2 regions of the Staphylococcus equorum genome follow, and region 1 is predicted to be linked to the other one. Evidence: riboswitches for the same ligand, from Rfam matches in the RefSeq annotation. Region 1 holds a riboswitch; the other holds the start of a gene.
What was found. A riboswitch is a leader RNA that binds a small molecule or an ion and turns the genes downstream of it on or off. The one in region 1 is predicted to bind lysine.

Region 1 (3,890 bases):
CCACACGGTCATCATTTTCAAATAATTCTTGGATTGCACTCACTGTAGCTTCTTTTTCTAACGTTACACTCATGTGAACACTATGACTGTCTTGGACTGGCACACGTACACAAGTAGCTGTAACTTTTAATTCATCATCTTTTAAGATTTTACGTGTCTCGTCTATCATTTTTTGTTCTTCTTTTGTATACCCATCTTCAAGGAAAGTATCTATATGGGGTAACACATTATTATAAATAGGGTGTGGATATGCTTCAGGCGCTTTACCATTTGCTCCTTCTGCTAAATCTTGTTTACCTTTTACCCCAGAACCTGAAACCGCTTGGTATGTCGTATATGCAACACGTTTCAAGCCAAATTGTTCTTGTAATGGTTTAAGTGGTACGACTGATTGTATTGTTGAGCAATTTGGATTTGCAATAATTTTTCTATCTAATACAGGCTCGTTAACCTCTGGAACGATTAAGTCTACACCTTCAGTCATTCTCCATTGACTTGAATTATCAATGACAATTGCACCCGCTTGTTCAAAAATAGGGGAGAAGTGTTCACTTGTGCTACCGCCAGCACTCATTAATACATAATCAAATGATTCCTTAGCTGCGTCTTCCGTCAATTCTCTAACAGTGTAGTTTTTACCTTGAAATTCAATGTTTTCACCTGCTGAGCGAGCCGAAGAGAACAACACTAACTCATCAAATTCAACGCCTTTGCGATCTATTGTTTCTAACATTTTTCTTCCTACTAATCCTGTTGCGCCTGCCAATGCTAATTTTGTCATATACCATACACTCCATTTTTATTATTTTAATAAATATTAATTATAGTCCGAAAATTCAGATATCAAAAGCTTGATAAAGGGCTCGAACAGCTCGTTCGCCATTCTCAGCATCTATTACACATGAAATGCTTATTTCTGATGTTGTAGTTTGATAAAAAGAAATATCGTTTTCAATTAAAGTAATGAATGCTTTTGATGCTACACCAGAAATATCACGCATACCAGAGCCAATTAAAGAGATTTTAACGTATTCTTCATTAATCTTGAAGTCTAATGCATTAAATTGTTCTTTTAAAGTTTCTAATATAGTTGAAATCTGAAAAGCATCTGTATCTTTAATAGTAAAGGACATTTGTAATCCTTCCAAGTTAATAATCTGAGAAATCATATCAACATTTACTGAACCTTCTTCCAATTGAGTAAAAAGCTCAGTAAGTAATCTATTATCTGGTAAGGGATAACTAATTGTAACGTGCATCATATGTGTATCTAACGCCACACCTGTAACTGCTTTTTTTTCTAATAATTCTGCTTGTGACATAATCCATGTTCCTTTCACATTTGATAAAGTTCTTCCTAAATAAAGCGGAATATTATAGTTGTTTGCTAATTCGACGCTTCTTGTTTCTAACACACCTGCACCTAATGCGCTCATCTCCATCATTTCTTCATAAGAAACGTATTCAAGTCGTTTTGCTTCTTTATATAATCTTGGGTCAGTAGCATAGACACCATCGACATCGGTATAAATCTCACATGCCGTGTCGTTACTTGCTGCTAAGGCAACAGCAGTAGTATCTGAACCACCTCGACCTAACGTCGTCACTTCAAGCGATTCATTTATGCCTTGGAAACCAGCAACTACCAAAACATCATTTTCTGTAAATGCGATTTCGAATGTATCAGGATTAATTTCTGCTATTCGACTTTTTAAATGATGTCCAATTGTCTTAATACCCGCTTGATATCCGGTCATCGCTTTGGCGTTTACACCGATATCATTTAAAACCATAGATAAGTAAGAAACTGTCTGTTGTTCACCCGTAGTTAATAATAGTGCAAGTTCTTGATCTTTAGGGTTGGTAGTTAATGCAGAGACATTAGCCATAAGCTCATCTGTTGTCTTGCCCATGGCACTAACAACAACAATAAGCTGTTCACCTTGATCAACTCTTATTTTCAACATTTCCGCTATATTTTTTATTTTGGTAAAATCACTTACTGAAGAACCTCCAAATTTCAAAACACTTCTGTTCAATTCTATATCCTCCTCAATCAATAGGGGAGAATCACAGTATTAAAAAAAGAACAAGTTCGGGATGCGAACTTGTTCTATAATTTATATACAAGTGATGCACTCCATTATCTTACAATAATGACAGACTCTTAGCTCTTAACCATAAAGTCCAACGTGTTATAAGCTGCTATTATAACTATTTCGGCATCTCACCCTTTCAAAATTAGCTGCTAGCAGGCAGGTTCTTCTAATATTTACTAATGATTGATGCGCCTCATCAAAACCATATTTAATTTTTGTTTGTTTATGATTCATATTATACATATGCTTATATGTACTGTAAACCGCTTTTGTGAAGTTTTTTAAATTTACTGAAAAATACAACATTATATTTATACATTTTACGTTATAAGTGTAAATATAATTAAAATTGTTTAGTGACAATCATTTTCCGATATTTTCAATTTTAAAATTCTTCATATATTGCAGGGTCTTGACCTTTTAATCTACCATCTTTTTGAGATAAGTTGTTTATCTTTTCTACGTCTTCAACTTCTAAGTTAAAATCAAAAACATTTAGATTCTGAATTTGTCTCGTTATAGAAGTAGATTTTGGAATTGGTACTACACCTAATTGAACGTGCCATCTTAATATAATTTGAGGTATTGTTTTATTATATTTTTCGGCAATTACAGCGATATCTTTATCTTTTATTACTTCAGATGCACGACCTAATGGACTCCATGCTTCTGTAATAATTCCTTTTTTATTATGATACTCAATCATATCTTGTTGATTAAAATACGGATGTAATTCAATCTGATTCACTGTTGGTAAGACACCAGTTTCTTTTTCTAATTTTTCTATATGTTCTGGTAAGAAATTACAAACACCAATAGATTTAATTAGTCCCGCTTTTTGAGCATCAATCATCGCTTGCCAAGCTTCAACATATTTATTGTGTCTTGGATTTGGCCAATGAATTAAATATAAATCAATATAATCGACATTTAATCGATAAATAGATTCTTGTATAGCTGTTAATGCTGCATCATAGTCTTGATAACGACCTGGTAATTTCGAAGTGACAATGATTTGATCTCTTGAAACATGACTTCTTTCAATTGCTTTACCCACTGTACCTTCATTTTCATAGTTATAGGCTGTATCTAAGATTCTGTATCCTTGATTTAACGCATTAACGATTGCATGTACGCCTTGCGCACCATTTAATTTATATGTACCGAAACCGATTTGTGGTAAAAGTTGTCCATCAATCATATTTAAATTTTCCATTGAAATAACTCCTCCGTTCATTTGAATTAATTATGATTATATAATTCAAAAATTCATTTTGAAAGTAATTAGCCCAAACAATGGGGCGTTTCATCCTAAATAAGATGAACAAAGTGGGGGACATCCTTAACTTAAGGTCTTCGTTTAGTGCTTTATTAATTTGTAAGTAGTTAGCTCAAATCACTACAATTTTAAATAACAATAAAATGATTCAACCAACCAATTTCATAGATTTAACTCATATAAAGATAAAAGAACATGAAAAAGACACCCCTAATACCTTTATAGTATTGGGGTGCCTATATTTTAAGAGGGGAGTAAGACAGGAATCTAATTGTTCTAACAAGATTACGTCGTCTCAGCCTCCGCTTATTTATTGCGTTATATTTAAATCAATAACACATGGTTATTATTTTAATACACCAGTTTCTTCTAAATAGGCTCTATAAGTCGTTTCTTTAGAAAGACCACCAGTTGGATTTAAATCAATGACACGGTTTGCAATCGTATTGATGAATTCAAAGTCATAAGATGTAAAGATAATAGAACCTTTGAATGATTTCAAGCCATCATTG
Region 2 (3,890 bases), 270 kb from region 1:
TAAAAAAGAATTGAAAGCACATTTGAAAATGTTGGAGGAACGCAAAGAGCGTGATCACCGTAAAATTGGCAAAGATTTAGAACTATTTGCTAACAACCCTTTAGTAGGTGCAGGTTTGCCACTTTGGTTGCCTAACGGTGCTACAATTCGTCGTGAAATTGAACGTTATATTGTAGATAAAGAAGTAAGTATGGGTTATGACCATGTTTATACTCCTGTAATGGCCAACGTTGATTTATACAAAACATCAGGTCATTGGGACCATTATCAAGAAGACATGTTCCCAACAATGAAATTAGATGAACATGAAGAAATGGTCTTAAGACCAATGAACTGTCCGCACCATATGATGATTTATGCAAATAAACCACATTCATATCGTGAATTGCCTATTAGAATTGCTGAATTAGGTACTATGCATCGTTATGAAGCGAGTGGTGCGGTTTCTGGTTTACAACGTGTCCGCGGAATGACATTAAATGATGCGCATATTTTTGTACGTCCGGACCAAATTAAAGAAGAGTTCAAACGTGTTGTAAATTTAATTGTTGATGTATACAAAGATTTCAACTTTGAAAATTATAAGTTCCGTGTAAGTTATAGAGATCCTGAAGATAAAGAAAAATATTTCGATGACGATGACATGTGGAATAAAGCAGAAAGTATGTTGAAAGAAGCGGTAGACGAACTTGGTTTAGATTATGAAGAAGCAGTAGGCGAAGCAGCCTTCTATGGTCCGAAACTTGACGTACAAGTTCAAACTGCTATGGGCAAAGAAGAAACATTATCTACAGCCCAATTAGACTTCTTGTTACCAGAGAAATTTGATTTAACTTATATTGGTAATGATGGAGAACAACATAGACCAGTAGTCATTCACCGTGGTGTAGTATCTACTATGGAACGTTTCGTCGCATTCTTAACTGAAGAAACAAAAGGTGCATTCCCTGCATGGTTAGCACCAAAACAAGTAGAAATTATACCTGTTAACGTTGATTTACATTATGATTATGCTAGACACATTCAAGACGAGCTTAAATCTCAAGGTGTAAGAGTTGAAATTGATGATCGTAATGAAAAAATGGGTTATAAAATTAGAGAAGCACAAATGCAAAAAATACCTTACCAACTCGTTGTAGGGGACAAAGAAGTAGAAAACAATGAAGTAAATGTACGAAAATATGGTTCCCAAGATCAAGAAACGTTAGAAAAAGAAGAATTCATTTGGAATTTACTCGATGAGATTAGATTGAAAAAACAAAGATAGTCTTGAAACTCTTGAAGAAATCATGTATATTACAGAATAGTGAAGTTAGTTCACATTCATATTAAAATTAAATTTGAGTTAGAGGTTGCATTTTCAATGAGTAATTATTCAGAAGCCGAATGGGGCATATGTTGAATAATAGAAAGGTGAAGATGCCGAAACTTGTATTGTCCATTAACTATACAGGTTGGGCCAGTTATCGAAAGAAACTGGACTGTCACATATGTGATGTGCTACCTATATAAATGCTATTATTAAAATGGTTGCATATCTAATAGGTATGCAACCATTTTATTTTTAGTCAAATGGATTATCATAAATACGTTAACGGGAAAGAGCGAAAATTATAATTGTTGTGTAATTCCATATAGTTAATTACAATGAACTACTGCTCAAACTATAAATAGTATGAATCTTAATCATATAGTAAGTTAACCTCTATATTTAAGGAAGGGAAGCGTCTATGGCAAAACAAGTGAATCAAAATGATGGTGTTCAAAGGGGGCTGAAAGATCGCCATATATCCATGATTGCAATTGGAGGTTGTATTGGGACTGGTTTATTTATGACTTCTGGTGGTGCAATACATGATGCAGGTGGTTTAGGTGCGCTCTTAGCCTTCGCAATCATTGGAGCAATGGTATTCTTCCTCATGACTTCTCTAGGAGAAATGGCAACATATTTACCAGTGTCAGGATCATTTAGTACATATGCTACACGTTTTGTTGATCCATCTCTAGGATTCGCATTAGGTTGGAACTATTGGTTTAACTGGGTAATTACTGTTGCAGCCGATGTAACGATTGCTGCACAAGTAATACAGTATTGGACACCAATGTCAGGTATTCCAGCTTGGAGTTGGAGCTGTCTATTCTTAATTATTATATTTGGACTGAATGCATTGTCCGTTAGAGTATTTGGCGAAAGTGAATATTGGTTTGCTTTGATTAAAGTAGTTACTGTGATTATCTTTATTGCAATCGGTTTATTGACAATAGTTGGTATCATGGGTGGAGAGTTTGTTGGTTTTGACACGTTCACTCAAGGTAGTGGTCCTATTTTAGGTGATGGCTTTGGAGGAAGTATCTTAGCGATTTTAGGTGTGTTCTTGGTAGCAGGCTTTTCATTCCAAGGTACTGAACTTATTGGTATTACAGCAGGAGAGTCTGAAAATCCAGAGCGCGCGGTTCCTAAGGCAATTAAACAAGTGTTCTGGAGAATATTGATATTCTATATTCTTGCAATCTTTGTAATTGGTATGTTGATACCATACGATAGTCCATCACTTATGGGTGGCGGAGATGATATTTCAACTTCACCATTTACACTTGTATTCCAAAATGCAGGGCTAGCATTTGCAGCCTCATTCATGAATGCTGTTATACTGACTTCGGTATTATCAGCAGGTAACTCAGGTATGTATGCTTCAACACGTATGCTATATTCAATGAGTAAAGATAAGCTTGCATATCCTATATTTGGTAAAACAAATAGAAGTGGTGTACCGTATGTATCATTACTCGCTACAGCAGTAATCGTAGTAATTATCTTTGTATTACAACATTTAAGCGGTGACGCTTATGAATATATCGTTGCTGCAAGTGGTCTGACTGGTTTTATTGCATGGGTTGGTATTGCAGTCAGTCATTACAGATTTAGAAAAGCTTTTGATAAACAAAACTATGATAAATCAAAATTAAAATATAAAGCTAAATTATTCCCATTCGGGCCTATTTTTGCAGGTGTCTTGTGTGTACTTGTAATTATTGGACAAGATGTTGATTTCATCCAATCAGGAGATTTTGATCTCAATAGATTTGTTATCACATATATGGGTATTCCAGTATTCTTAGCATTCTTCATTTATCATAAACTACGTTATAAAACAAAAATAATACCATTAGAACAAGTGGATTTAAGACAAAATGTTAAAATGGACGATAAATAAATAGAAAAGTTGTTGACTTGCTAATGAATTGTTGCTAAGATAGGTAATGTTGAATACGAAACGAACCAAGTAGAAGCTCCCGCTTCTCACCTGTTGCGACACTAATAGTAGTTGGCAGGTCTATATACATACGACATTGTTGTGTGTAAAGAAGAGCGGGTATATTATATACTCGCTCTTTTTCTTGGGATAATTTCGTAAAAATCTTGGAGGTGTCAACCATAGCAAAAGATCAGACTCAAGTTAACGAAAAGATTCGTGCAAAAGAATTACGTTTAATCGGACATGACGGAGAACAGATCGGTATTAAATCTAAAGCAGAAGCTTTAGAAATGGCAGAGCGCGTAGAACTCGATGTAGTTATTATGTCGCCTAACGCTAAACCACCTGTTGCGAAAATCATGGATTATGGTAAGTACAAATTCGAACAACAGAAAAAAGAAAAAGAAATGAAGAAGAAACAAAAAGTTATTAACCTTAAAGAAATTCGTTTAAGTCCAACAATTGAGGAACATGATTTCCAAACTAAATTGAAGAACGGACGTAAATTCTTAGAAAAAGGCGACAAATGTAAAGTTTCAATTCGTTTCAGAGGGCGTGCTATTACGCATAAAGAAATTGGTCAACGCGTATTAGAAAAATTTGCAGAAGAATGTAAAGATATCGCTACAATTG

Region 2: it holds a riboswitch for lysine, as region 1 does, so the genes downstream of both, PYW44_RS05875 (amino acid permease) here and PYW44_RS07260 (aspartate kinase) in region 1, are expected to answer to the same signal.

The regions. Positions count from the first base shown of each region.
Region 1 covers NZ_CP118982.1:1,482,605-1,486,494, forward strand. The annotation lists gene PYW44_RS07255 (aspartate-semialdehyde dehydrogenase) at 1-781, opposite strand, end outside; gene PYW44_RS07260 (aspartate kinase) at 837-2,039, opposite strand; lysine riboswitch at 2,126-2,304, opposite strand; gene PYW44_RS07265 (aldo/keto reductase) at 2,485-3,315, opposite strand; gene PYW44_RS07270 (ABC-F family ATP-binding cassette domain-containing protein) at 3,725-3,890, opposite strand, start outside.
Region 2 covers NZ_CP118982.1:1,209,650-1,213,539, forward strand. The annotation lists gene thrS (threonine--tRNA ligase) at 1-1,267, shown strand, start outside; lysine riboswitch at 1,339-1,511, shown strand; gene PYW44_RS05875 (amino acid permease) at 1,731-3,215, shown strand; ribosomal protein L20 leader region at 3,277-3,405, shown strand; gene infC (translation initiation factor IF-3) at 3,428-3,890, shown strand, end outside.